DNA from 3 places in the Rhizobium leguminosarum genome. Region 3 is predicted to be linked to each of the others. Evidence: riboswitches for the same ligand, from Rfam matches in the RefSeq annotation. Region 3 holds a riboswitch; each other region holds the start of a gene.
What was found. A riboswitch is a leader RNA that binds a small molecule or an ion and turns the genes downstream of it on or off. The one in region 3 is predicted to bind FMN.

Region 1 (9,694 bases), 1.5 Mb from region 3:
AATGCATGTCGAGACCAATGCGGCCGATAGAATTCCTATCCAATCACGCTTCATTTCTTCATCCTCTCAAAGCAGCTTCATCAGCGCAAAGGCGCATGAGGACGGCATTTAATGGCACTGTTTTGCGGCAGCAAACGATGATATCTCGGAGGAGATCCAAGAAAATCTAGGGCTAAGATGGTTCGGCAATTCCTCCCTTTAAATGGCTTGAGGGCCTTCGAAGCATCGGCAAGACATCTCAGCTTCACCCGGGCCGCGATCGAGCTTTGCGTTACCCAGGCGGCTGTCAGCCAGCAGGTGAAAAGCCTGGAGAAGCGGTTGGGGGCTGCCCTTTTTCAGCGTCTCCCAAGAGGCTTGAAAATCACCGCTGAAGGCGAAGCTCTTTTGCCGACCTTGACCAATTCCTTCGATCAGATGGCGATCACGCTGGACCGGATTGAAGCCGGGCAGGTTCGGGAATTGCTGTTCCTGGGCGTGGTCGGGACGTTTGCCGTCGGCTGGTTGTTGCCAAGGCTTTCGGATTTTCAACGGCAGCACCCGTTCATCGATGTGCGCGTTTCGACAAACAATAATCGCGTCGATATGGCGGCCGAGGGACTGGACTTTGCCATTCGCTTCGGCAGCGGTTCCTGGCATGGCACAGAAGCGCTGCGTCTGTTCGACGCTCCGCTCTCTCCCCTGTGCGCGCCCAAATTGGCCGAGCGTTTGAGGTCGCCTGCAGACCTGGTCGAGGCGACGCTTTTGCGGAGCTACAGGGCGGACGAATGGAGCACCTGGTTCGCGGCAGCGAACGTTCCTCCGGCGGCGCAAATAAACGCCGGTATCGTCTTCGACTCTTCCCTGGCGATGATGGAGGCGGCCCTGCAAGGACTGGGGGTCGCTCTGGCACCGCCGTCGATGTTTTCCAGACATCTATCCTCGGGGGCTATCAGACAACCTTTTCCCACGACCATATCGCTGGGGAGTTATTGGCTAACCCGACTTCAATCAAGACCGCCAACAGCGGCCATGCTCGCATTTTCCGATTGGATAACGTCGCAGATGTCTTCCGCATCGCAATGAGCTTCCGGCGAGCCGGAGGCCGAGATCATCCCAACCGGCGTCAGCCTCGTGGCGCTCTCCTCTCGTCATGCCTCCACCGCTGCAGCTTTGCTTACGCCACGCAGATGCCCGGCACGGCGACCTTCTGGAAGAGATGCGGTGAGGCGACCGCCGAGGATGGATAGGCCGAGAGCTTCGCCCGAAACTCCGGATGCGAGAATGCCGCCCGGAAGTCGGCGGTCGATTCCCAGACGGCATAATTGAGATAAGCAGGACTTTCGCCGATGGCGCGGTGCATCTGGGTCGAGATGAAGCCCGGCTGCCGTTTCATGAAGGCGGCATCGGCCCGCCAGGCATCAAGGAAGGCCTGCTCGTCGGCCTTGTCGAGCGTGAAGAGGTTGATGAGGATGATCGCGGAGGCATCGATCGCGATTTGGCGATCGATCGGGAAGGCAGGGTCCATCGGGCGCATGAGCGACATGGTCGACTCCATCTGATTTGGTTACATGATGTCAATCTGGTGATACGGATACATATCCAGTTTGACACTATGATGTCAATATAGCTATATGGTGACAAATGGACGAACTTCAACGAACCCCGGCCGGAACAGCTTTGACCGACCTCATTCTGGATCTCTTCCGGCTCAACAACCGGATGATCAACGCCGGCGATAAGCTTGTCGACGGGCTCGGCCTGACCAGCGCCCGCTGGCATGTCCTCGGCACCGTCGTCACAGCAGGCCGGCCACAGCCGGTTGCGTGGTTGGCGCGCGACATGGGGGCCAATCGCCAGAACGTCCAGCGCATCGTCAACGATCTGGAGAAGGAAGGGCTTCTGGCGTTCCAGCCCAACCCGCACCACCGACGGGCACAGCTCGTCTTGCTGACGGACAAGGGAAAACAGGCATACGAAACCGCCATGCGTCTGCAGGCCCCCTGGGTCGACGGGCTCTCGGAAGGGCTTCAGGTCGAGGATCTCAAAATCACGCATGCCGTCATGAAGGCGTTGCGCAGCAAACTGGAAGGACATGGAGATGTTGAAGAGCAGGCCTGATCGCCATGGCGCAATAGCGGTTTCGATCCACTGGTTGAGTGCGATTCTGATCCTGGCGCTGCTCGGCTCCGGCTTCCGGGCCGCCAACGCCATGGATGCCGCGACCAAGGCAGGGCTGCTGCGCTTCCACATTCCGGCATAATTCCTTAAACAGGAGACGCAGATCGGCGAACCTACAAAGGAGCTGGCTACTGCCAAACCCAATTCGATGATCAACACTCACCAGGACCGGCTCGATGGTATGGTGGCCGCTGCACGCGGCAAAGACACGCGATGAAGTCCCGGCGCGGCACGTGCGGTACCCGCCGGGATGTTTCTCTCGAATGATGTCGCCGTCTGGTCGCCGCCCTTGCCCTATAAGGGCAGCTGCTTACCGGCCTGTTCGCTGACCATGTATTCGGCGTACCAGTCCGGCCAGTTCTCGTCGTGTTTGCCGCCGTTCCGTTTCTCGTGTTCGCCGTGCGCGGTCGCCGCACGGCGCATGGCTGACGCGAGATCGGTTGAGTTGGTGAATGTCGTCCCGTCGGTATCGATGCGTCCCGGCAGGCGCGTGGTGACTTCCTGGAACAGCCAGCCGTTGCCGTCGGGATCCTTGAAGGAGGCAAAGGAGCGGTAGCTGCGGTGATCGGGATCGCGGCCGGCAATGCGGAGCCGCCCGAACAGATAGGGTTCGTCCTTGCCGGCATAAACGCCGGCCGCGTCGTGGAACACTTCGCTCACCTCGACGCCGCGGGCGATGAGATCGCGGCGGGCGGCCTCGATGTCGGAGACGATAAGATAGAGCCCCTGGGCTGAGCCGGGGGCTGCGGCGGTGACGTTCTTGCCGAAGATGATCGCGCAGCCGGAGCCGGGCGGCGTAAACTGGATCACCCGAAAGTCGGCATCATTGGCGAAGTCGGCGTCGAGCCGCCAGCCCAAGCCGTCGTAAAAACGTTTGGCGCGGTCGACGTCGGAAACGGGGATGACGACCACCTCGAGCTTGGTGTCGACGGGCTGTGTTCTCGGGGTCTCAATGGGGGATTCGCTGCGCAGTGCATTGCTCATCTTAAGCTCCTTGGGTTCTGGATGTCTTGAGAATTGCGGACACGTGACGGGCCAAGTTGACCACGGCGCGGTGGGGTCGTCGAATCAATTATTCTGTCTGATTTGGCCGGTATTGGCGGATTCCGCTGCGACACACGGCGCGTCGCTCTCGATTCGTGCGGTTGGTGCGGTCATGTCGATCCGATGAGGCGGCGGGGTCGGTTCCCCGCCACCTTCGTCTGTCGTCCTGCGGCTCGTCGAGCCGGGGTGCAGGAAGTCCCTACGCAGCGAGAGCGGCGCGGGTTTTGCCAATCGTCAGAGCCGCCTTTGCTGCCTCGCGCCCTTTCTCGACGAAATGTGCTCGGTAGATCTGTTTGTGGTGCACGGTTTCCTGATACTGATGCGGCGTCAGCGAAACCGACAGCACCGGCACACCGGTATCCATGCCGGCGCGCATCAGCCCATCGACGACGGCCTGGGCGACGAATTCGTGGCGGTAGATTCCGCCGTCGACGACGAAGGCGGCGGCAACGACAGCGGCATAGCGTCCGGTTGCCGCAAGATCGCGCGACAGCAGCGGCATCTCGAATGCGCCGGGAACATCGAACACATCGATCTGCTCGGGCGGAATAAGCTGATGGAAGCCATCTAGGGCGCGGTCGACGATATCGGCGTGCCAGCTGGCTTTGACGAAGGCATAGCGGGTGGGTGTCATGGTAATCTCCTTTGGCGAACAGACACATCACCCAAGGCGATCACGAACGTCCCCGACAGCCGCAAGGGCGGCAGGAACGCACGTTCTCTTTCATCCGGACTATGACCGTCGGCTCAGGCATCTCACCTGATCTGCTGACCCTTCCTGAGAAGGCGCTCGCGGGCTCGCAATCTAAATTGCATACCGCCGGTAGGGACTTGCACCCCGCCCTGAGAACGGCGCGAACAATAGGGGGAAGGTGACGGGCTGGCAATAGGCCGAAATGCTTCGCGACTAATGCTGGATCAGCGCTCCCGACGCGGCGATTTCGCTTGTTGGTCGATCGCGACGGGCAAGCCCTCTTGCGGAGGATGGGCTTGCGCCTACATGCTGTGCGTGAGGACATTCACGTCAGAATAGCGGCAAGACAGGCTGCGCCGTCTCCACCGGAGACGGGCAGGGCCATGGAAACCATGGGAGAGAGAGATGCAAGACCCCTTTGTCGTCCACCGCGAGGCGCATATCGCGGCGCCGCCGGCTGCGGTGTTCGCGTTGATGACCGACCCGGAAAAGATCCTGCGCTGGATGGGAACGGAAGCGCAGGTCGAGCCGCAGCCCGGCGGGCTCTATCTCGTCAACGTTACCGGCGCGCGCTTTGCGCGCGGCTCGTTTCGCGAGGTGGTGCCGGTTCATCGCCTTGCCTACAGCTTCGGCTGGGACGGCAGCGAGGTGGTGCCGCCGGGGTCGAGCCTAGTCGAGATCGACCTGATCGAGCAGGGGGGCGGAACGCTGCTGCGGCTCACCCATAGCGGTCTGCCGAGCGCCGAGCAATGCGCCGGCCATGCGGAAGGCTGGGCACATTATCTCGGACGGCTGACCGAGGTCGCCGCCGGGGGTGATCCGGGTCCCGATCCTTTTTACGGCAGGACATGAACAATTTTTGCGGGCGGCGGGGCGGTTCTGAAGCGCTTGCCGTTGCGACAACAGCGGTCGGCGAGCGCTCTGACCAGCCGTGCGGAAGCGCTTCTTTTTCTCCCGCAAACATGAACGCGCAGTTCATCTCCAGTTCAATTTGGCGGTCATAAGGTGTGGACGGCTGGATTGAAATGGAGTTCTCGATGAAGGCACTTTCTATCGCGGCTGCCTTGCTCGCTGGCAGCCTCTCGTTCGGCACAGCGCAGGCGATGCCGATGGGGACAATCAATGTCCAGAGCAATGTCACAAAGGTCGACTACGCCTGCGGTCGCGGCTGGCATCTGACGCGCTGGGGCGAATGCCGGCGAAACTGGCGCCGCCCACCGCCGGTAGCTTTCTACGGTGGTCCGCCCCGCTGGGGCTGGGAGCGGCGTCACCGGGATTGGGATGGCCCGCGCTGGCGCCATGAGCGGCGCTGGGATCGCGACCGCCGTTGGCGGGATTATGATTAAGGGTCTTGCTTAGTTGGAGATGGACGAAGGCCGGGGCGATTTTCGCCCGGCCTTTTCTGATGAGACAGCTTCACGACGCTGACCGGCAGCGTCCTCCCGATTTGTCCGATACAGTCAGATCCTGCTGACGAGCCAGTACTTGTCGTCGATCAGCTCCTCGAGCTCGACCGGGTCCTTGACGCCGAATTCGAACCATTCGACGAGTTCCTTCGCCTTGCGGCTGCTCTCCTCCGCCGTCAGCTCGACCTGATGTCTTTCGCACCATCGCCGAAGGATCGACGTCAGCAGCGTCATGTCATTCCCATCCAGCGGATCTTTCGGCCAGAATATCGTGCCCATCGCACCCCTCAATCACACGATGACGAACGACCCTATAATGGAATCAAAGTCGCGCAAGTTTAAAGTGTTTATTTTTTGTTTTCCACCACGCCGAATGTTTTCGACAGCCGATGCGGACGGCCTTTGCGGGCGACAGGCCGAGTTGCTGGAAACGTCCCCACGATCACCCGGGGGATGTCCTTGCGGACGTCCACGTGGGCGTGCGATGTTAAGCGATGGATCTGCCGTCTCCCCTTGCCTGGCTGGTTGATGAGGCCGGAGCCTCGCCTGGTCCCGAACGGTTTCTGGCCGAGCTCGGGCGCCGGCTGCTGGCCGACGGACTGCCGCTTTCCGGCGGCACGCTGACGCTTTCGGTGCCGCATCCGATCATTGCGCGGCGCACCTGGTTGTGGCGGGCCGAGACCGGTGCTGTCATCGAGGCGCTGGCCTTTGCCGCGGCTCCGCAGAGCGAGGCCGGGCGCGACTGGCTGACCGGGCTTGGGCCGGTATGGGAGGAGCGAATAGGGCCTTCGCAGGATAGTCCCATGCTCGGCTGGGCGGGTATCGACAACCGGGCAGGGGCGGGCGCATTCGCTCCGGCCGACGCCGACAGGCTGCGCGAGGTTGCGCGTTTTGCCGCCGCACCGCTCGCAGCACTCGCGGCGCGGGAGGCGCGGGCAGCTCTGCTCGAAGCCTATCTCGGCCGGCGTAGTGCCGCCCGGGTGCAGGCCGGCGAGCTTGCCCGCGGCAACGGCGAAACCATCCGTGCCGCTCTTCTCTGCGCCGATCTGCGCGATTTCACCGCGCTTTCGGAGGTGACGGAGCCGCATGCGATGATTGCGACGCTTGACGCATGGTTCGACCGCGTCGCAGGCGCGGTGCACGCCTTCGGCGGCGAGGTGCTGAAATTCATGGGCGACGGCGTGCTGGCGATCTTTCCGGTCATGGGCGCTTCCGACGACGCAGGAAGGGTGTGCCACGGAGACCGGGAAGCCTGCGAGGCAGCACTCAGGGCGGTTGCTGCCAGCCGTGCCGGCATGGCCCATCTCGACCAGATACGCCTGGCGCAGGGGCTGGCGCCGCTGCCCTTCGGCGCGGCGCTGCATTTCGGGGAGATCCTGTGGGGCAATATCGGCGCAGCCGACCGGCTGGACTTTACCGCCATCGGCCCCGCCGTCAATCTGGTCAGCCGGCTGGAAGGGCTCTGCAAGCCGCTCGGCCGAAGCGTGCTGATCTCGGGCGCGGTGGCAGCGAATACGGCGACGGCGCTGACGCCGCTCGGAGAGCATACCTTGCGCGGCATTGCCCAGCCTTGCGCGGTCTTCACCCTGCCGGAGAGTTGAGCCGCAAGGCAGGCCAGGTGCCGGATACGGGGCGTGTCCTCCCGGCTGCCACTTTTGTCCAACCCCGAAATCCTGCAAGAGAATCATGATTGTTAAACTCCGCTTTTTTGGCTAAAGCCTGTCCGCACATTGGACGGAGGTTTCACACATGGCTCTATACGCACGCACATTTTTCTCTGCTCTGGGTCTGGCTGCAATGCTGATGGGAGCGGCCGCTCAGGCCGAAGAGGGCAAGAAAGTCTCGATCATTGACGACCGCGGCGTCACCGTCGAAGTCCCGGCGCAGCCGAAGCGCATTGCCTCGATTTCCTATTTCGCCGATGACGTCGCGCTGGCGCTCGGCATCAAGCCCGTTGCGAGCACCTATATGACGGCGGGCCGCGAACCCGATTTCCTGCTTGGCCTGACCTCCGGGATGAAGCAGATCGGCCAGCGTGCCAAGCCCAATCTGGAACTTCTTTCCGAAGCCAAGCCGGACCTGATCATCGCGATCCGCCGCTATACCGTCGGCAACGCGGCGCAGCTGCAGAACATCGCCCCCTATGTCGCTTACAATATGGAACTGCTCGAAGAGAGCTACAGCGAAACCGCCGCGCTTTCGAAGCTGCTCGGCAAGCCCGAACGCGGCGAGCAGCTGAATGCCGATTTCCGCAAGCATCTTGCAGAATACGCAGCCAAGGCGCCGAAGGATGTTCATCCCCGCTTCCTGATCATGTGGGGCGGCGCAACACCTTTCGCCTTCCACACGGAAAATACCTCGGCTTCGATCGTCGCCGCAATCGGCGGTGACAATATTCCGGGGCCGAAGAGCCCAGGTGGTGAATTCGGCATCGATCTCAGCCTCGAAACCATGCTGGAGAAGGACCCCGAGGTCATCTTCATCTATGATTCCGGCCCGGATCGTCCGCATGAGAGCAATCCGATCTGGTCGCAGCTGTCGGCGGTCAAGAACAACCGGGTCTTCTATGTCGGCGACCAGTGGGTCGAGACCAATGGCCCGATCGCCCGCGAAATCGTCCTGCGCGAGGCCGCACATTATCTCTATCCCGACACGTTCCCGGCCATTGATGTCAAAGCGGAGGCCGCCAAGCTGATCCCCGCCGAACTGCAGAACTAAGCAGCGGAAAAGACTTGCGATGAGCTCGCGGCAATCGTCTCTGGCCATTGGGCTCATCGTCATGGCCTCCATGCTGGCGGTGATGCTCGGATTGCTGGTCGGCGCAAAGCCGATTTCGATCGAGACGGCGTTCCGCGTGCTCCTCGCACCCGACGGGAAGATCGAATCCATCCTGGTCTGGACGCTGCGCCTGCCGCGCAGCCTGACGGCCGTTGCCGGCGGGGCGGGGCTTGCCGTTTCCGGCTATGTGCTGCAGACGCTCACGCGCAATCCGCTGGCCGATCCCGGCATCACCGGGGTGACATCGGGGGCGGTTGCGCCGATCGTTTGCTGTTTCGTGTTCGTGCCCTGGCTGTCGCCCATCTATTATCCCTTCATCGGCCTTGCCGGCGGGCTCGCGGCTGCCTCGGTAACATTCTGGGTGTCGCGCGGCGGGCAGGGGCGGCCCTTGCAGCTCGCGCTCGGCGGCGTCAGCATCTCCCTCTTTCTCGGCGCGATCACCACCTATGTGCTGCTGCTGACCGGCCCCCAATCGGCATCGCTGCTCTTTTGGCTGGCCGGCGGCTTCCAGGGGCGCACCTGGTCACATCTCGCCTACATGCTGCCCTGGACAATCACTGGTGTCGTCGGGGCGCTCGCTCTCCGGCGCGTGATCGGCATGTTCATGCTGAGCGATCATGCGGCGGCCGGCATGGGGCTTCAGCTCGGCCTATGGAAACCTCTCATCCTCATTCTCGCAGTCATCCCGGTGGCAGGTGTCGCACCGGTCGCCGGGCCGGTCGCTTTCGTCGGCCTTGCCGCTCCCCATGTCGCGCGGCTGCTCAAGCCGCAGGGCACGGGATGGGAGATCGGATTATCCGCCGCCCTCGGCGCGCTGATCGTCACAGTCGCCGACGTTATCGCCCGCAGCGTCGCCATTCCGCGCGAGCTGCCAGTCGGCATCATTACCGCGCTGCTCGGCGGTCCCGTCTTCATTTACCTCATCCAGCGCGGGCAGCTCAACCTTGCAGGTGAGACGCGATGAGCGCTTCGGTATCGACAAGGGGCGGTTCCGCAGCCGTGTGGATGGTTGCCGCGCTTGCCGCATTGGCGGTCCTGTCGCTTGCCGCTGCGATCTTCCTCGGCGTCGCCGACATTCCGATCGCTGATGTCGTTGCCGTGCTGACTGGCAGCGGCTCCTCCGAAGCACGTTCGATCATCCTCGATATCCGGCTTCCGCGCATCGTCACCGGCATCCTGGCCGGCATCCATTTTTCGCTGGCGGGATATCTGTTACAGACCATCACCCGCAATCCGCTTGCCGACCCGTCGCTGATGGGTGTGTCGCAAGGGGCGACGCTCTCCGTCACGATCTTCCTGCTGTTCACCGTCTATATCTTCCAGCCCGGCTCGAACACGCTTGCCGAGCTGCCGGTCGCCTGGCTGCCCGCTGCCGGGCTCGCCGGCGGCATGCTCGCCGGCGGCGCCATCTATCTGCTTGCCTTTCGGCTCGGCCTGAGTGCCCTGCGCATCACGCTCTGCGGTGTGGCGGTCGGCGCTGTGCTGCATGCGGTGGCGATCGGCCTCATCGCCGGATGGGGATCGGCCCGCATCGAAATCATTCTCGAATGGCTTTCGGGCAGCCTTTATGCCCGCAGCTGGGATCACGCGCTCTTCCTGCTGCCGTTCACGATCG
Region 2 (9,694 bases), 950 kb from region 3:
CTCCGGGTGGCGAGATCGCGGCCGGCCGTCGTCAGCACCGCGGCGACGCAGAGGAGGGCGGCGGCGGTGAATCCCTCAGGGCCGGGGCGGATGATGATCATCACGCCGATGAGGCCGACGACGATGGCCGACCAGCGCCGCCAACCGACCGGCTCGCCAAAGAAGAGGGCAGCGCCGAAGGTGACGACCAACGGCAGCGATTGCAGGATCGCCGAGGCGTTGGCGATCGGCATCATGCCGAGCGCGGTGATATAGGTGACGGCGGCGAGCGCCTCGCAGATGATCCTGAAGATGATCATCGGCTCCAGCACGATGCGCCAGGAACGCAGCGCGCCCATTCTCCAGGCGATCAGATAGACGAGCAGGCTGGTGAAGAGGCCGCGCAGGAACATGATCTCGCCGGCGTTCATATAGGCGATCACCGATTTGGACAGAGCGTCGCTTGCGGAAAAGCCGGCCATCGCCAAGCTCATATAGATGGCGCCCTCAGTATTGCATGACCGCGGCATGAAGAGATTCCCGTTACCTGTGCGCTCCTTTTAGTCGCGAAGATGCATGAAGGGAATCGGATGAATGTCACACAAAGCATAAATCGATGATGCGGTGCACAATAACGCGGATGTCAACGCAGGCGTGGACACAGGTTTCCGCAAATCCCCGTTTTATAAGATGAATTCCGATATTTCCGACGCCGCAATCAAGGCGTCGATGAGGACGCGCCGTCGAGCTGCCGGTTCGGCCATAGGCGTTTTTCTCGTGCTACGCGGGAAACGGGTGGCTGCATCGTCTGAAGTTTGAGCATCTCGGATATCGCAACAACCCAGGAGAGACCGATATGACACTTCTCAACGACAAGATCGCAATCATCACCGGCGCAAGCTCCGGCATCGGCCGCGCGGCGGCGAAACTCTTTGCGCGGGAAGGCGCCAAGCTTGTGGTCACCGGCCGGCGGCAGGACGCGCTCGATGCCGTCATCACAGAAATCGAGGCGGAGGGCGGACAGGCCGTCGCCATATCAGGCGATGTCAGGGACGAGGCGCTGCAGGCAAGGCTCGTCGAGACGGCAGTCTCGCGCTTCGGCAGGCTCGACATCGCCTTCAACAATGCCGGCATCCTCGGTGAGATGGGGCCGGTCGCCGGGCTGTCGCTGGAGGGCTGGCGCGAGACGATCGAGACCAATCTCACCGCCGCGTTCCTCGGCGCCAAGTACCAGTCGGCGGTGATGGGAAAAGGCGGCGGATCGCTGATCTTCACCTCGACTTTCGTCGGCCACACTGTCGGCATGCCTGGCATGGCCGCCTATGCGGCGAGCAAGGCGGGGTTGATCGGTTTCGTGCAGGTGCTCGCCGCTGAACTCGGAGCGCAGAAGATCCGCGTCAACGCACTGCTTCCCGGCGGCACCGACACACCCGCCAGCATTACCAACGCGCCTGATGCCACGCCGGAGGTGCTCGCCTTCGTCGAGGGATTGCATGCGCTGAAACGCATGGCGCAACCCGAAGAGATCGCCAATGCGGCGCTTTTCCTCGCCTCCGACATGTCGAGCTTCGTGACCGGCACGGCGATGCTGGCGGATGGTGGGGTTTCGATCAGCCGGACATAGGGGCAGGAAATAGGGTGTGCTGTGGTAACCAGCCGTTCGCGTCTGGGACCCAGCCACCCGCCCTCGTCCTTCGAGGCTCCGGCCTGCGGCCTGCGCGCCTCAGGATGAGGGCTAATTGTGGTGCCGTGGGGCTTGGCACGCCCTCTCTCCAGCCTCATCCTGAGAGGCTGTGAATGTTTGGTGGCGGATGCGATTGGATTGTGATTCTGTTGGGTGGTTGATTTGCTTGGGGGATGATGGTGGGCGACGAGCTGTTCGAAGGATTGCCGGTGCATGAGGCGCGGCGAAGTGCTCAGGTGGCGGGCGGTGCGGCGCGCATGCGCGAGCCGGTGCGCGATCAGATCGAGTTGCGTGTGGTGGATATCGACAGCTTGATCGGCCAGGATCACGCGGTGCGCGTCATTTGGAGCTATGTCGAGGGACTGGATCTGAGCGGGCTCGAAGATCGGATCAAGGCGCGTGAGCACAGGCCGGGCCATCCACCGATTTCACCACGGCTTTTGCTGGCGCTGTGGCTCTATGCCAGCAGCGACGGCGTCGGCAGCGCGCGGGCGCTGGAACGGCTGTGCGGGAGCCACGACGTTTATCGCTGGCTGTGCGGCGGTGTCTCGGTGAACTATCACACGCTGGCGGATTTTCGGGTTGGTTGCGCCGATCTGCTCGACCGGCTGCTTTGCGAGCATCTGGCGGCGCTTGCCAATGCCGGGCTCGTCGCTCTCGATAGTCTGGCGCAGGATGGCGTGCGGGTACGGGCGAGCGCGGGCGCCGCCTCGTTCAGCCGCAAGGCGACGCTCGATCGGCATCTTTCGATTGCCGAGGCCGTTGTGGATCAGCTCAAGCAGGAGGTTGATGCGCGTTCGGATGCCAGCAATCGGCGCATCAAGGCGGCCAAGCAACGAGCGGCGCGCGAGCGTGGCGAGCGGGTCAGAGCAGCCCAGGCCGCGCTTGAAGAGATCGAGCACCGGCGCCAGGCACGCGAAGAAAAGCGTGGCAATGGCAAAAAGCCGAAGGAGCCGCGCGCCTCCAGCACGGATGCACAGGCGCGGGTGATGAAGATGGCCGACGGCGGCTTCCGTCCAGGTTATAATGTGCAGGTTGCGAGCGCGGCCGGTGAGCAGCTCGTGGTCGGGCTCGAGGTGACCAATGCCGGTTCCGATCGCGGCCTCATGCGGCCGATGCTGGAGCGGTTGGGCGCGCTGAGCGGCCATCTGCCGCGGCGCTATCTCGCCGATGGCGGCTTTTGCAGCGCTGAAGATATCGAGTGGGCGCACGCCGAAGGGGTTGAGGTCTTTTGTCCGCCCACTCAGTCCAAGCACGGAACCGATCCCTTCTTGCCGCGGCACGGCGACGGTCCGGGTGTGCCAGCCTGGCGGGCTCGCATGGCAAGCGAGATGGGCAAGGCTCAGTACAAACCCCGCTCGATCTGCGAATGCATCCATGCCCGCTGGCGCAACTGGAACCTGCGACAATTGCCGGTGCGCGGCATCGAAAAGGTCCGTGCCGTCGTGCTCTGCTACGCACTCACCAACAATATCTTGCAAGGCCATCGGCTTGCCAACGGCTAAACCAGCCCAATCACCCAGACGCCAACAAGCGACCATCCGAACGCACCTCGCAATCGTCTGACGCTCGATTGCATCGGCCAACCAAGACCGGCCAGAAACGCACCAGATTCAAAAGCTTCACAAGCTCTGAGGTGCCCCGCAGGGGCCTCGAAGGAGGGGGCTGGCGGCTTTGCGCAGATTAAGCGACTTCGCGTATGTCTCTTTCTGCTTGGCGGTCGAGATAGGCGACCAGATCCTCGATAGTGACGAGGGGGAGGTTGTGGCGTTCGGCGAAGAGCGTGAGTTCGGGCAGGCGGGACATGGTTCCGTCGTCATTGGCGACTTCGCAGATGACGCCGGCGGGGATCCTTCCGGCGAGGCGGGCGAGATCGACGGCGGCTTCGGTGTGGCCGGGGCGGCCGAGCACGCCGCGGGGGTTGGCGCGCAACGGGAAGATATGGCCGGGGCGGGCGAATTCGGCTGGCTTTGCGCGATCGTCGACTAGGGCGCGGACGGTGGCGGCGCGGTCGGCAGCCGAGATGCCTGTTGATGTGCCCTTGAGATAATCGACCGAAACCGTGAAGGCGGTTTTGTGCGATTCCGTGTTGTTGGGCACCATCAGCGGAATGTCGAGTGCATCGAGGCGCTCGCCTTCCATGGCGATGCAGACGAGGCCGCGGGCGTGGGTCATCATGAAGGCGATCGTTTCCGGGGTGACGGCATCGGCGGCGACCACGATATCGCCTTCGTTTTCCCGGTTCTGATCATCGACGACGACGACCATCTTGCCGCTGGCAATGGCTGATATGGCATCTTCAATTCTTGCGATAGTCATGCTGTCTGGCCTTTCAAGGGTTATGTCAGCGGGCTGACATGGTCTGCTCGGCTCAATCCGTGAGCGAGCCTTCTTCCCTTGGGCGAACAAACGTCAGCCGACTCCGGGATGGAGTGCGACTGCCCGTGTTGTCCTCTTCCATCCGGACTATACCGTCGGCTCCGGCATCTCACCGGATCTGCTGACCTTCCAGCAATAGTGCTACAGCGTCCTTTGCGCGTCTGAAAGACACGCGGCGCTGTAGTGCCGGAAGCGCTCGCGGGCTCCAGGATTGCTCCTGATACCGCCGGTGGGGAGTTACACCCCGCCCTGAGAACATTTCAAAGATAGGATCAAAAACAGGCAAATGGCAAGGTCACTCGACCTGGCAAAAATGCAAGGTTGCCCTAACGCCGATGGACACACTGTTCACACGGAGGCGACGACGGCGTGGCCTTCCGCGTTTCGTTGGTGGTTTGATTCGTGTCGTTGTCCCCAAACCACTGCGCACTTTTGGGCGACATGCATCAGGACATGATCAGGCCGCCGTCGACATTGATCGTCTGGCCGGTGATATAGGCGGCGTCATCGCTGGCGAGGAAGGTGACCAGGCCGGCGACGTCTTCGCCGGAGCCGGCCCGTTTCATCGGGATGCCTTCGACCCATTCCTTCATCAGTTCGCCGGGGGCGTAGTTGCCGAGCAACTTGCCCCAGGCCTGGTCGTTATAGGCCCACATGTCGGTCTCGATGATGCCGGGGCAGAAGGCGTTGACGGTGATCTTCTCGGTCGCGACTTCCTTGGCCAGGCTCTGGGTGATGCCGACGACGCCCATTTTCGAGGCGGCATAATGCGGCGTGTAGATGAAGCCGTCGCGGGCCTGGCCGGAGGCGGTGTTGATGATGCGGCCGCCGCGCTTGTGTTTGCGCATTCTTGATATCGCCTCCTGGGCGCAGAGGAAGACGCCCTTGGTGTTGACGGCCATGACCTTGTCCCATTCGTTTTCGGTCAGGTCCTCGACGCGGGCGATGGTGATGACGCCGGCATTCTGGATCGAGACGTCGACCGAGCCGAATTCCTTCTCGGCGGCATCGTAGAGGGCGGTGACGCTCGCCTTGTCGGTGACGTCGCCGATGAAGGAGATCGCCTTGCCGCCTTCGGCCCGGATCTGTTCGGCAACGCCGTGAACCAGGTCCTCATTGGCCGAGACGACAAGATTGGCGCCTTCTTTCGCAAAGCGTTTGGCGATCGCCGCTCCGATGCCGCGGCTTCCCCCGGTAATGACGACAGTCTTCTGCTCAAAGCGTTTCATGCTCTTTCCTTACGTCCGTCGACAAACAGCAAATGTGGATGCGACCTACCATGCGATCATTATTGGAGCTCAACTGGTTGTCGTGAATTCAGGCAGTCTTGAGCGCTGATGACGACGCCTGAGCTCTCCGTCCGTTCGATCGGCGTGAAGGGCGGGCAGACGACGATATCGCACGCCGTCATACCCGTTAGTCCCTTCAGCGCCTCGATCTCAGCCAGGGAGGAAGCGAGACCGTGCATTTTCCAGCGGCGGCAATGAGCTTTCTCATCGCATCACCAGCAGCAGAAACCGCCGTCGACGAGAAGATCGACGCCGGTCACGAAACTTGCCGCATTCGACAGCAGGAACACCGCCGGGCCTACCATCTCGTCCACCGCTGCCATGCGCTGCATCGGCGTCTGCTCTTCGAAGAGCTTGGTCTGGTGGACCATCTCCGGACGGGTGTTCATGGGCGTTGCCGTGTATCCGGGGGAGATGGTGTTGACGCGAATGCCGCGGTCGACCCATTCCATCGCCATGGACTTCGACATATGGATCACGCCGGCCTTGGAGGCGTTATAGTGCGCCTGGCTCAGCCCGCGGTTTACGATCACACCCGACATGGAAGCGATGTTGACGATGGAGCCGCGTCCATTCTTCAGCATGGCGCGAGCCTCTGCCTGGCAGGAAAGAAAGACGCCTTTCAGGTTGATATCCATCAACGTCTGATATTGGTCCTCCTCCATCTCTTCCGCCGGGTTTGCGTTAGCGATGCCCGCCGCGTTGACTGCAAGTGTCAATGGGCCGAGATCGGCCTCGGTACGTGCTATTGCATCTCCAAGGGAAGATTTGCTCGTGACATCCGCCGCGATCTGGATCGAGCGGCGGCCGGCGGCGCGAATATGTTCAGCCGTCTTGGCCAGCCCGTCGTCGGTTCGGCGGTCGAGCAGCGCCACGTCGGCGCCGCATTGCGCAAGGCCGATGGCAATGCGCTGCCCAATGCCGCTCCCGGCTCCGGTAACGATGGCAACCTTGCCGCTGAGATCGAAAAGCTTCGGGGCGTTCAGAGTGATGTCGGACACCGCTCTTCCTTTCTGTGTCTGTTTAGATGGTGGCTAGCTCCATGACCGAAACGTCATTTGCCTGGTCACGATTGAGAATCCCCGCCTGTTTGCCCTGCGCAAGCACGAGAATGCGATTGGAGACTCCGAGAACTTCTTCGAGGTCTGAGCTTACGACGATGACCGCCACGCCCTGTTTGGCAAGATTGACGATGATGTCGTAGATGCCCGCTCGGGCGCCGACGTCGATGCCTCTCGTCGGTTCGTCGAGCACGACGACCTTGGGATCGCGCATCAGCCACTTCGCGATCACGACCTTCTGCTGGTTACCGCCGGATAGGTCCGAGGCGTGCTGTTCAGCACGGCCCTTTACGCCGAACTTGGAAACTGCCTTTTCTGCAAACGAACGCTTGATGCGCGGCGTGATCCAACCGCCGCCGAGTTTGTCAAGATTGGCGTAGATAATGTTCTCGCTGATCCGGTGCCCGACGATCAGGCCCTGCTCCTTGCGGTCTTCCGGAACCATCACGATACCCTTGGCGATCGCGTCCGCCGGATCTCGCAGCCTCAGTTCCTCGCCTTCCAGCTTGATCGAACCAGCACTGATTGGATCTGCTCCCGAAATCGCACGCACCAGTTCGGTGCGGCCGGCGCCGACCAATCCGGCGATCCCCAGAATTTCCCCGGCCCGGACCTCGAAGGTAACGTCACGGAACGAGTTGTCCGGCGAGCTCAGCCCGGACACCTGGAGTACCGGACGATCTGTCGGAACCGGCAGGGTAGGGAACAAACGGTCAAGCGGGCGCCCGACCATGCTCTCGACAATCGTTCGCACCGGGGTCGCGCTGTCTGAGAATTCTTGCACCCGCTCCCCGTCACGAAGAACGACGATCCGGTCGGTTATCTGCTTGATCTCTTCCATACGGTGGGAAATGTAGACGATGCCGACGCCTTCTGATCGAAGCTTGCGAACCTGTTCGAAGAGAGCTTCCGTCTCCGCGCCGCCAAGGGCGGCTGTCGGCTCATCGAGGATCAGGAGCTTTGCGTTGAGAGCCAGCGCCTTGGCGATCTCGATAAGTTGCTGATTTGCCGTGGAAAGGCCGGCGACCGTTCGCGTTGCGGGGATGTGAAGGTTCAAGCGAGCGAGCTGGTCCTGGGCCCGGCGAACCATCTGGGCGCGGTCGACGACGCCGTTCTTCATCAGCCAGCGTCCGATGAAGACGTTTTCCGCGATCGACAGCTGCGGCAGAAGCTGCAGTTCCTGATGGATCAGGACAACGCCCTTGTCGATCGCTTCCCTTGGGGTGGCCGGGGCATAAGGCTGCCCCAGCCATGTCATTGATCCTTCGGATGGTGTGCGGGACCCGGCGATGATGCCGGATAGTGTTGACTTGCCCGCTCCGTTTTCACCGAGAAGTGCAACCACTTCGCCCGGATAGACGTCCAAGCTGACATTCTTCAGAACCTGGAGCGGCCCATACCATTTGGATATGCCCCTCAGGGAAAGAACTGGATCAGTCACGGCACACCTCCTCAAGACCTCGACTTCATTATGGATGGTTGGCGATGAAGCCTGCGACGTTTTCCTTGGTTGTCAGCGTGGCATCCATAAGCTGCACCGGGGGTACCTTTTCTCCGGCGACAAGTTTGGCGGCATTTTCGACCGCATCGCGGCCCATCTTCTGCGTCTGCTGTGTCGCCGTTACGTTGAAGACGCCCTTGCTGAGCGCTTCGAGAGCCGCGGTGTCGCCATCGAAGCCGCCAACGACGATCTTCTGCGACGGATTGGCGACCTTGATCGCCTGAGCGGCGCCAAGTGCGAGGCCGTCGGCCTGGGCGAACACGATGGAAACGTCAGGATTTGCCTGCAGCATATTCTGCATGATCTGGAAGCCTTCGTCCTGGCTCCAGATGTTCGAGAACTGTTCGGCGACAACCTTGACATCAGGATATGCCTTGAGAGATTCAGCGCAACCCTTCGAACGATCGACTTCCGGCGTTGTGCCCTTCTGGCCGTGGATGATGACCATCTTCCCCTTGCCGCCGGCTTCCTTCAGAATGTAGTCGCACACGGCCTTGGCAGACGCGACGGAATCCGTTGCAAGGAAGGTATCGCCGGGTGCTCCCTCGGCGTTGCGGTCAACGTTCACGACCGGAATACCAGCGCTCTTCGCGAGTTTGACCGGAACGGTCGCAGCCGCCGCACCTGCCGGAATGTAGATCAGCGCGTCGATCTTCTGGGTCAGGAGGTCCTGGATCTGGTTTACCTGCGTCGGCCCGTCGCCCTTTGCGTCGACCGTGATGACTTCGATGCCGCGCTTCTTGGCTTCGGCTTCGACCGATTGCTTGATCTGGTTGAAGAAGTTTGCCTGAAGGTTCGCAACGGCCAGGCCGAGCTTCTTCAGTTCCGCAGCTTGTACGGGCCCGAGCGTGAGGCCGAGCAGTGCAGCAGACGCGAGCATGATGCGCGCTATTTTCATTGTATTTCCTCCGTTGTTTGATGGAACCCTCGGGTATGTCCTCCCCCTAGGGGTATTGATCCGCCCCAAATTTTTGGGGCGGAATTCCGGGTCCGCCAACGCGGCGGACCCCGCTCGTCAGGCGCGACGCCGACGAATGGTCTCGGCGCCGACCGCGAGCACGATGACGATGCCGATGATCACCTGCTGCAGGAACGGCGAGACGTTGAGAAGATTGAGCCCGTTACGAAGGACGCCGATGATAAGAACGCCGATCAGCGTTCCACCGATGCCGCCCGCGCCGCCCGAGAGCGAAGTCCCGCCGATGACGACCGCTGCGATGGTGTCCAATTCATAGCCCAGACCGCTGGACGGCTGGACGGAATCCAGCCTGGCGGCGAGTACGATGCCTGCGAGCCCCGCAAGGACTGAACTTGCGACGTAGACGCCAATCGTCACGAGCGGGACGTTGATACCCGCAAGGCGCGCGACTTCCGGATTTCCTCCCACCGCGTAGAGCATGCGACCTTCGGACCGGAAGTGCAGGAAAAGCCAGGCCGCAAGAACAACCGCAAGCATGAGAAACACGGTGGCTGTCAACACGCCGAAATGGCGATCGATTGCCAGCATCATGAACCAGTCGGGGAATCCGACGATCTGCTGGCCGTCGGTGATCATATTTGCGACGCCGCGAGCCGCGGACATCATCGCAAGAGTGGCAATAAACGCTGGAACCCTGAACTGCGTCACCAGAAGTCCGACGATCAGCCCCGAAACGCCCGCTGCGACCAGAGCAAAAGCGATCCCGACCGGCAGCGGTAGGCCGGCGACATTCGCAGTCCAGCCCATGACCATCATCGCAAGAGCGAGCGCCGAGCCGACGGAAAGATCGATCCCGCCGATCAGGATGACGAAGGTCATTCC
Region 3 (9,694 bases):
GGAAAAGTCGATCCGTGCGCTCGAAGAGGTCATGGGTTCCGACAAGCAGATCATGCTGGTGACGCAGATCAACGCCAGCGACGACGATCCGGATCCTTCCGCGATCCACAATGTCGGCACCGTGGCAAACGTGCTGCAGCTCTTGAAGCTGCCCGACGGCACCGTCAAGGTTCTGGTCGAAGGCCGCGCCCGCGCCGAGATCGACACCTATACCAGCCGTGAGGATTTCTATGAGGCGCTTGGCCATGTGCTCGAGGAGCCGCATGACGATCCGGTCGAACTGGAAGCCTTGTCGCGTTCGGTCGTCTCCGAATTCGAGAGCTACGTGAAGCTCAACAAGAAGATTTCGCCCGAAGTGGTCGGCGCCGCAAGCCAGATCGACGACTATTCCAAGCTCGCCGATACGGTCGCCTCGCATCTGTCGATCAAGATCACCGAGAAGCAGGAGATGCTGGAAACCACCAGCGTCAAGCAGCGCCTCGAAAAGGCCCTCGGCTTCATGGAAGGCGAGATCTCGGTGCTGCAGGTCGAAAAGCGCATCCGCTCGCGCGTCAAGCGCCAGATGGAGAAGACTCAGCGCGAGTATTACCTCAATGAACAGATGAAGGCGATCCAGAAGGAACTCGGCGACGGCGAGGAAGGCCGCGACGAGATGAGCGAACTGGAAGAGCGCATCTCCAAGACCAAGCTGTCCAAGGAAGCCCGTGAAAAGGCCGATGCGGAGCTGAAGAAGCTGCGCCAGATGAGCCCGATGTCGGCGGAAGCCACCGTCGTGCGCAATTATCTGGACTGGCTGCTCGGCATTCCCTGGGGCAAGAAGTCGAAGATCAAGGCCGATCTCAACAATGCCGAGAAGATCCTCGAAGCCGATCACTTCGGTCTCGACAAGGTCAAGGAGCGCATCGTCGAATATCTGGCCGTGCAGGCCCGTGCTACCAAGATCAAGGGCCCTATCCTCTGCCTCGTCGGCCCTCCGGGCGTCGGCAAGACCTCGCTCGCCCAGTCGATCGCCAAGGCGACCGGCCGTGAGTATGTCCGCATGGCGCTTGGCGGCGTTCGCGACGAAGCCGAAATCCGTGGTCACCGCCGCACCTATATCGGCTCGATGCCCGGCAAAGTCATCCAGTCGATGAAGAAGGCGAAGAAGTCCAACCCGCTGTTCCTGCTCGACGAAATCGACAAGCTCGGCCAGGACTATCGCGGCGATCCGTCTTCGGCTCTGCTCGAAGTGCTCGATCCGGCGCAGAACATGACCTTCATGGACCACTATCTGGAAGTCGAGTACGACCTGTCGGATGTGATGTTCATCACGACGGCGAATACACTGAATATTCCAGCGCCCCTGATGGATCGCATGGAGATCATCCGTATCGCCGGCTACACCGAGGATGAAAAGCGCGAGATCGCCAAGCGGCACCTGCTGCCGAAGGCCATCAAGGAACATGCGTTGCAGCCGGAAGAATTCTCGGTCAGCGACGACGCCCTGATGGCGATCAGCCAGCAGTACACCCGCGAAGCCGGCGTCCGCAACTTCGAACGCGAACTGATGAAACTCGCCCGCAAGGCGGTCACCGAGATCATCAAGGGCAAGACGAAGGCCGTTCACGTGACGGCGGCCAACATCTCCGACTACCTGGGCGTCCCGCGCTTCCGCCATGGCGAAGCAGAGGGCGAGGATCAGGTCGGCGTCGTGACCGGTCTTGCCTGGACGGAAGTCGGTGGCGAGCTGCTGACCATCGAAGGCGTGATGATGCCGGGCAAGGGCCGCATGACGGTCACCGGCAATCTGAAGGAAGTCATGAAGGAATCGATCTCGGCAGCGGCCTCCTATGTCCGCTCGCGCGCTGTCGATTTCGGCATCGAGCCGCCGCGCTTCGACAAGAGCGACATCCACGTGCACGTGCCGGAAGGCGCGACGCCGAAGGATGGCCCCTCGGCCGGCGTCGCCATGGCAACCGCGATCGTCTCGATCATGACCGGGATCCCGGTGGACAGGCATGTGGCCATGACCGGTGAAATCACCCTTCGCGGCCGTGTGCTGCCGATCGGCGGTCTCAAGGAAAAGTTGCTCGCAGCGCTTCGCGGCGGCATCAAGAAGGTGCTGATTCCGGAGGAAAACGCCAAGGACCTGGCGGAGATTCCTGATAACGTGAAGAACAACATGGAGATCATCCCGGTATCCCGCATGGGCGAGGTGATCAAGCATGCGTTGATCCGGCGGCCGGAGCCGATCGAATGGGACGGCACGGTGGAAACGCCGGTCATCGCAACGGTCGAAGGCCTCGATGAGACAGGCGCAACCATAGCGCATTGAGTGGCCTTTGCCACATTTATGCCCAATTGGCCCAAAACACGCAAAAAGGCTGGCGGAAACGCCAGCCTTTTTTGTGAAAACGTCATGTAGACGCTTGCTTTTCCTTGATTTGCAGGGCTTTTGGGTTTTCGGCGGGCCTGATGAAACCTATTCTGCGCCTAGCTTACTTTTGAGTCGTTTCATACCATTTAGAAAGGGGTGGAAACATGAACAAGAATGAACTCGTGTCCGCAGTAGCCGAAAAGGCAGGACTGACGAAGTCTGACGCGGCTTCCGCTGTTGACGCGGTTTTTGACGTTGTCCAGGCTGAACTCAAGAACAAGGGCGACATCCGCCTCGCGGGTTTCGGCAGCTTCACCGTTTCTCATCGTGCCGCATCGAAGGGCCGTAACCCGTCGACGGGCGCTGAAGTCGACATTCCGGCTCGCAACGTTCCGAAATTCACGCCCGGCAAGGGCCTGAAGGACGCCGTCAACGGCTGATCTGAGATTATCCACCAGCCGGAAACGAGACCAGCTGTGCAGGATTTGAGAGGGGTTCGGCTTTGCCGAACCCCTTTTGCTTTAGAGCATGATGCCGAAAAGTGTGAGCGGTTTTCGGACGACATCATGCTCTACTTTTTGATTTAGATTCGGATTCAGATTTTAGGCCGATCCGGCCTAAAATCATCTGGATCTAGGAGCACTTGCCGCCGCGCGGGCTTTGATCTACGACGTTTCTGTTCTCAGGGCGGGGTGAAACTCCCCACCGGCGGTAAGGGTTTCGGCTCGAGCCCGCGAGCGCCTTTCCCCGTGTCCAAGCGGGGGAGGGGTCAGCAGATCCGGTGCGATTCCGGAGCCGACGGTTAAAGTCCGGATGGAAGAGAATGAGCGTCGGTCGTGCGAGGGTGGGGATCCGCCATGTCGTTCGTGTCCGTGCCTCATGCGTCCTGATTTATGTTGGTCCCTGGTCACGGATGAAAGACATGAATCAGAATTCCCTTGCAGTCGAGCCGTCCCGCGCCGTTGTCGGCGCACTTTGGATGGTCCTTGCCGGCATTGCCTTTTCGCTTCTCAACGTCGTCACCCAATGGCTGACGATGAAGCTTGCCTTTCCCTCGGCGTCGGCAGCCTTCTGGCAATATGGCTTCGCCTTCCTGTTTTCGCTGCCGTTCCTGAAGAGGCTCGGCCTTGCAGCGATGTGCACACACTATCCCTGGCGCCATCTTGCGCGCGTCGCGCTTGCCGCGCTCGGCGTCGAGGCTTGGGTTGCCGGCCTTGCCACGGTGCCGATCTGGCAGGCGATTGCACTGGTGATGACCTCGCCCTTCTTCATCATTCTGGGCGCCCGGCTATTTCTGGGTGAGCGTGTCGGCCCGGCCCGCTGGGCTGCGACGGCGGCGGGCTTCACCGGGGCGATGATCATTCTGCAGCCATGGTCTGATGGTTTTGGCTGGGCGGCTCTCTTGCCTGTGCTTTCGGCGCTGCTGTGGGGCGGCTCGTCGCTGATCACCAAGAGCCTGACAGGCATCGAACGGCCGGAGACGATCACCGTCTGGCTGCTCGTTCTGCTGACGCCGATAAATGGCGGGCTGGCGCTTGCGGCAGGTTTTGCAGTGCGACGGGTGCAACCCTTGCCCTGTTGCTGCTGGCGGGGCTGCTGACTGCCGTAGCGCAGTATTTCCTGACGCTCGCCTATGCTGCAGCCGATGCCGCCTACGTCCAGCCGTTCGACGATCTGAAGCTGCCGTTGAACGTGCTGGCCGGTTGGCTGTTCTTCGGTTATGCGCCGGCGGGCTACCTCTGGCTGGGAGCGGCTCTTATTCTCTCCGCTTCTCTGTTCATCATGCGCAACGAGATGCGCCGGGAGCGGAAACTCGCCTGACATGATCTGACGCAAAATGCCGCATCTGTCATGCCTCTGTCATGCCGCTCCCGCAGAAAACTCATGTTTCGAATGTTCGACACATGGGGGATTTCATGACAATTTCATCGCGCAAGGCAGCGCTTGCTGCCGTGCTTCTCGCATCCGTTGCCTTCCCGGCCGCGGCCGAGCCGGTTTTCAACCGCATCGCTTCCTTCCCGGTCGCAGAGAACCTGCCGGTCGACAAGGACAAGCTGTCGGTGAGCTCCGCCGAGATCATCACCGCGACCGACGACGGCAACACGCTGATCTATAGCGACAGCCCGCTCGGCGCGATCGGCTTTATCGACATTACCGATGCCAAGGGCCCCAAGGCCGGCGGCGCGCTGATGATGGACGGCGAGCCGACTTCGGTCACCTCGAGCGCCGGCAAGGCGTTCGTTGCCGTCAACACCTCCGAAAGCAAGGCGAAGCCCTCGGGCCGTCTGGCGATCGTCGACGTGGCGAGCAAGAAGATCGAAAGCACGTGCGATCTCGGCGGTCAGCCGGATTCGATCGCCCTCAACAAGGACAAGACGCTCGGCGCCATAGCGATCGAAAACGAGCGCGACGAAGACGTCAATGACGGCAAGATCCCGCAGATGCCGGCCGGCGATCTCGTCGTCTTCCAGGTCAAGAACGGCACCGTCGATTGCGGCACCATCAAGCACGTGGCGCTGACCGGGCTTACCGGCGTCGCCCCGGAGGATCCGGAGCCGGAATTCGTCGCCTTCAACAGCCTGAATGAGATTGCCCTGACGCTGCAGGAAAACAACGAGATCGTCATCATCGACGCCAACACGGCTGAAGTGAAGACGCATTTCTCCGCCGGCAGCGTCGATCTCTCCGGTATCGACACCAAGCGTGACGGCGCCCTGAAATTCTCAGGCGAAGCCAAAGGCGTGCTGCGCGAGCCCGACGCCGTGAAGTGGCTGGACGACAACCGCCTCGTCGTCGCCAATGAAGGCGACTACCAGGGCGGCTCACGCGGCTTCACCATCTTCGACAAGACGGGCAAGCTTCTCTACGAATCGGGCGCTTCCTTCGAACGCGCCGTCGCCCATATCGGCCACTATCCGGAAAGCCGCTCGGGATCGAAGGGTGTCGAGCCCGAAGGCCTCGAAGCCGCCAAGTTCGGCGACATCAATTATTTCTTCCTGCTCGCCGAACGTGCCTCGGTCGTCGGCGTCTATAAGGATACCGGCGCCGATCCCGAACTCGTCCAGCTGCTGCCATCAGGCATTTCGCCGGAAGGCGCGATCGCCATTCCCGCCCGCAATCTCTTTGCGACCGCCAACGAGGTCGATCTCGGCAAGGATGGCGGCACGCGTTCGCATGTGATGATCTACGAGCGCTCGGAAGGCGAGAAGGCCTATCCGCAGATCGTTTCCGCCGAGAAGGACGGCAATCCGATCGGCTTTGCAGCCCTTTCGGGTCTCGCCGCCGTTCCGGGCAAACCGGGCATGCTCTACGCCGTCAGTGACAGCGTTCTGGGCTCGCAGCCGACGATCTACTCGATCGATGCCAGCAAGAAGCCGGCCGTCATCATCGACGCCCTCGTCGTCAAGCGTGACGGCGCCCCGGCCCAGAAGCTCGACATCGAAGGCATCGCGGCTGCCGCCGATGGCTCCTTCTGGCTCGCCTCGGAAGGCTACAGCGAGCGTCTCGTCCCGCACGCCCTCTACAACGTCAATGCCAAGGGCGACATCAGGGCCGAGATCGCCCTGCCGAAGGAGCTCGTCGCCAACGAAATCCGCTACGGCTTCGAAGGCGTGACCATTGTCGGTACCGGCGACGACATCACGCTCTGGATGGCGGTCCAGCGTGAGTGGAGCGACGACGAGAAGGGCTTCGTCAAGCTCGTCTCCTACAATCCGAAGAAGAAGGAATGGGGTGCCGTTCGCTATCCGCTCGACAAGACGGAAAGCGGCTGGGTCGGCCTGTCGGAAATCTCGGCTCAGGGCGACAGCGTTTACATCATCGAGCGCGACAATCTCGTCGGCGATGCCGCCAGGCTGAAGAAGCTCTACAAGGTGGCGATATCGGAGCTGAAGCCCGCCAAGCTCGGCGGCGAGTTGCCGGTCGTCAAGAAGACCGAAGCCCATGACTTCCTCGGTGAGCTGAAGTCTGCCACCAACGGCTATGTGCTGGACAAGCTCGAAGGCTTCACTTTCGACGCGTCGGGCAAGCCCTACGCGGTCACCGACAATGACGGCGTCAGCGACTCCTCCGGCGAGACCCTGTTCTTCCCGGTCGACCTGACCGCCACGAACTGAGCTTCTGATAGTTACACGACAGAAAAATGGCCGGGCGAAAACCCGGCCATTTTGCCTTTCGGCCATTTGCATTTTGGAATATCGATAGCCTACCAGCGCTGGTGCACATGCGGCGCGATCAGCCGCTCATAGATCTCGCGCGTTGCCGCCATGACATCGGCTGACAGCGGCGCAAGGTCGGCGGCAGCCGCGTTGGCCCTGGCCTGCTCGGCATTGCGGGCGCCGGGGATGACGACGGTGACAGCGTCGCTCATCAGAATCCAGCGGAGCGCGAAGGCAGCCATGGTCGTGCCCTCGGGCACCAGCTTGCGCACCTCTTCCACCGCCTGCAGGCCGACCTCGAAGGGAACGCCGGCAAAGGTCTCGCCGACATCGAAGGCCTCGCCGTTGCGGTTGAAATTGCGGTGGTCGTCGCTGGCAAAATGTGTGTCCCGGGTGATCTTGCCGGAGAGAAGACCGCTGGCGAGCGGCACACGGGCGATGATCGCCACATTCCTGCGGCGCGCTTCCTGGAAGAAGAGGTGGTCGGGGCGCTGGCGGAAGATGTTGTAGATGATCTGGATGCTGACGACGCCGGGATATTCGATCGCCTTCAGCCCGTCTTCGACCTTTTCGACGCTGACACCGTAACCCTTGATCTTGCCGGCCTTCTGCAGCGCGTTCAGGCCCTCGAAGACCTCAGGCTGGTAAAGCACTTCGCGCGGCGGGCAGTGGAGCTGCACGAGGTCGAGGCTGTCGACGGCAAGATTCGCCAGGCTGCGGTCGATGAAGCCTTCAAGATTAGCCTTGGTGTAGCCTTCGGCGACATGCGGGTTGAGGCGGCGGCCCGCCTTGGTGGCGACCATCGGGCGTTCGCCACCGCGCGTCTTCAGCACGTCGGCAATGATTTTTTCAGAGCGGCCATCGCCATAGACATCGGCCGTATCGATGAATGTCATGCCGGCATCGAGCGCGGCATTCAGCGCCGCGCGCCCGTCGGCCTCGCTGACATCACCCCAGGAGCCGCCGATCTGCCATGCGCCGAAGCCGACATTGGTGACGGTGAAGGGCATGCGGCCAAAAGCATGGTGTTTCATGAAAAATCCTCCGTAGGTGAAAGGTGTTGGAATTATCAGTCGGGTGAGTCCGCAGCAATTGCCGATCCAGCTTTGATTGGTCGCCTCGATGAAATATCGTCGCGATATAGGGCTTCAACCGCAATCAATGGAAAAGGAAAGATCATGGAGATCAAACCCGTCGGCTCTCGCTCCTCGACGAAGCCACCGGCCGACTATTTCACCGGCACCGTTCGCCAGGATCCGCTGATGGAAACGCCGGCGCCGGCACGGGTGAGGGCGGTCTCCGTCACCTTCGAACCCGGCGCCCGCACGGCCTGGCATACGCATCCGCTCGGCCAGACGCTGATCGTGACATCAGGCAAGGGCCTCGCTCAGAGTTGGGGTGGGGACATCCGCGAGATCCGTGCCGGCGATACCGTCTGGTTCGCGCCGGGCGAAAAACATTGGCACGGTGCTGCCCCGGATACGGCGATGACGCACATCGCCATTCATGAGGCGCTGGACGGCAATCACGTCGACTGGATGGAAAAGGTCAGCGACGAGCAATATTCCGGCCAGGCGTAAAGCATGTCACGCAAAAGTGTGCAGCGGTTTTGCGGTGAAGACATGCGCAAGACCAAAGACCTAAAGCGTGTGAAGCGAATCTGAAAGATCGCGCCGCGCTTTAGACTGATCAGAGCCGCTTTAGGCAATAGGAAAAATGCGCGTGTGATTCGACCGTCAGGAACTCGAATTGCCAGCCGTAATCCTTGCAGAATTTGGTAACCGCCTCGACGACGCCGTAGACGATCGGCTTGACCGTATTGCCGGTGCAGAAATCATGCCCGGCAATACGCCCCGTCCGCTTCACCTTTTTTTCGCAGAGCAGGAGTTCCTGCCAGGTGAGCTCGAAGGAATGATCGGTATCGATATAGGCCCAGTCGAGGAAATCGTCCTCGAATTCGGCAAGCTTCTCGAGCGATGTGCCCTGCATCAGGTGCAGCCGGCCGGCCTCGATCTCGGCCGCGAAATTCGTGTGGATCGAGTCGAGCCCGGAACTGTAGCGATCCATCGACCAGGGATCGATGAGGTAGAGCTGTGCCGGTCGGTTCTTTTCCAGGATCTCCGCCGTATATTCGCCAAAGGCCGCTCCCACCTCGACGCCGATGCCGCCGTTCGGAATCCGGTAGAGCAGCTCGCCGCGATCCGGCAGCAGCCGGGCGTTTTCCATATGATGGGCGCTGAGCGGGGTGCGCGGCATGCTCGCCCGGAGCGCCTGCCTTTCTTCACGTGTCTTCATCTTGATCTCGGGATTGCGGGCGACTGACGGCCCTGATGCGGTTTGACGGGAAGGTAGGAGCAGCCGGCACCGATGACAACCGCATGACAGGAATTTGCTTCTTTCGAACAAACCGCTAAGTTCCATCTGTGAACTGACGAAAAAGCCTCGGGAGGAGCGATTTCATGAGACGCATGTGGCCTGAAGAATTCAACGCCATCATCAGCGGAGCTGAGGAGGTGGTGTTGGAAACACCAGCCGAGGCCGGCGAAGCGCCGCTGCAGCGCAAGGCGCTGAAGGCGCGAATCACCATGCAGGATTACGAGCGGATCTGGCCGCTCGCCGAGATGCGCTTCCGGCTTGGCGAAAGAGATGGCAAGGCCATTACGCTGATCACCACCAACCCCCACTATCATCCCTGGCATCCGAAGGACGGCGGTAGCGTCGATTCCGTGTCGGACAGTGGCCGCCATTACAAGACGGATTATCTCGTCGTGCACTTCCTGCTCGACGACGTCAGGGAAACTTCGCCAGCCTGATATCTCTGCCCATAGAGCCGGCGCCGGCCGCAAGGCCGGGCTGGCAGCCGGAGTGACGCCGAGTTGATCCCGTCGCTGATGACAACGGCTGCGATATCGCTAAGTTGAGCGAAGGACAGATTGCTGAAATTGGAGGTTCCCGTGACGGGCAATGTGCTGGATATCCCGGTCAAGACTGTGGATGGTCGTCAAATGACGCTCAACGAATACAAGGGCAGGGTGATTCTGATCGTTAACGTCGCCTCGAAATGCGGGCTAACCCCGCAGTATGACGGGCTGGAAAAGCTCTATGGGGAAAAGCGCGAGCGCGGCTTCGTCATCGCCGCCTTTCCCGCAAACGACTTCAAGGGCCAGGAGCCCGGCACCGA

Region 1: another riboswitch for FMN. It lies ahead of BA011_RS11570 (6,7-dimethyl-8-ribityllumazine synthase); the one in region 3 lies ahead of ribN (riboflavin transporter RibN).
Region 2: another riboswitch for FMN. It lies ahead of ribB (3,4-dihydroxy-2-butanone-4-phosphate synthase); the one in region 3 lies ahead of ribN (riboflavin transporter RibN).

What each region holds. Positions count from the first base shown of each region.
Region 1 is NZ_CP016286.1:2,300,974-2,310,667, reverse strand. Features, by position in the region: gene ampC (class C beta-lactamase) at 1-54, opposite strand, end outside; gene BA011_RS11590 (LysR family transcriptional regulator) at 178-1,062, shown strand; gene BA011_RS11585 (antibiotic biosynthesis monooxygenase family protein) at 1,154-1,522, opposite strand; gene BA011_RS11580 (MarR family winged helix-turn-helix transcriptional regulator) at 1,621-2,097, shown strand; gene BA011_RS41540 (hypothetical protein) at 2,078-2,239, shown strand; gene BA011_RS11575 (VOC family protein) at 2,452-3,141, opposite strand; gene BA011_RS11570 (6,7-dimethyl-8-ribityllumazine synthase) at 3,401-3,835, opposite strand; FMN riboswitch at 3,914-4,056, opposite strand; gene BA011_RS11565 (SRPBCC family protein) at 4,301-4,747, shown strand; gene BA011_RS11560 (GCG_CRPN prefix-to-repeats domain-containing protein) at 4,933-5,241, shown strand; gene BA011_RS11555 (hypothetical protein) at 5,356-5,580, opposite strand; gene BA011_RS11550 (adenylate/guanylate cyclase domain-containing protein) at 5,796-6,902, shown strand; gene BA011_RS11545 (ABC transporter substrate-binding protein) at 7,051-8,019, shown strand; gene BA011_RS11540 (FecCD family ABC transporter permease) at 8,039-9,043, shown strand; gene BA011_RS11535 (FecCD family ABC transporter permease) at 9,040-9,694, shown strand, end outside.
Region 2 is NZ_CP016286.1:1,795,903-1,805,596, reverse strand. Features, by position in the region: gene BA011_RS09040 (DMT family transporter) at 1-509, opposite strand, end outside; gene BA011_RS09035 (SDR family oxidoreductase) at 836-1,603, shown strand; gene BA011_RS09030 (IS1182 family transposase) at 1,837-3,168, shown strand; gene ribB (3,4-dihydroxy-2-butanone-4-phosphate synthase) at 3,347-3,982, opposite strand; FMN riboswitch at 4,109-4,303, opposite strand; gene BA011_RS09020 (glucose 1-dehydrogenase) at 4,489-5,271, opposite strand; gene BA011_RS09010 (SDR family oxidoreductase) at 5,544-6,332, opposite strand; gene BA011_RS09005 (sugar ABC transporter ATP-binding protein) at 6,355-7,833, opposite strand; gene BA011_RS09000 (sugar ABC transporter substrate-binding protein) at 7,862-8,791, opposite strand; gene BA011_RS08995 (ABC transporter permease) at 8,909-9,694, opposite strand, start outside.
Region 3 is NZ_CP016286.1:844,885-854,578, forward strand. Features, by position in the region: gene lon (endopeptidase La) at 1-2,314, shown strand, start outside; gene hupB (DNA-binding protein HupB) at 2,521-2,796, shown strand; FMN riboswitch at 3,031-3,185, shown strand; partial or broken gene ribN (riboflavin transporter RibN) at 3,270-4,177, shown strand; gene BA011_RS04375 (esterase-like activity of phytase family protein) at 4,261-6,471, shown strand; gene BA011_RS04380 (aldo/keto reductase) at 6,561-7,547, opposite strand; gene BA011_RS04385 (cupin domain-containing protein) at 7,692-8,093, shown strand; gene BA011_RS04390 (class I SAM-dependent methyltransferase) at 8,203-8,808, opposite strand; gene BA011_RS04395 (hypothetical protein) at 8,973-9,326, shown strand; gene BA011_RS04400 (glutathione peroxidase) at 9,468-9,694, shown strand, end outside.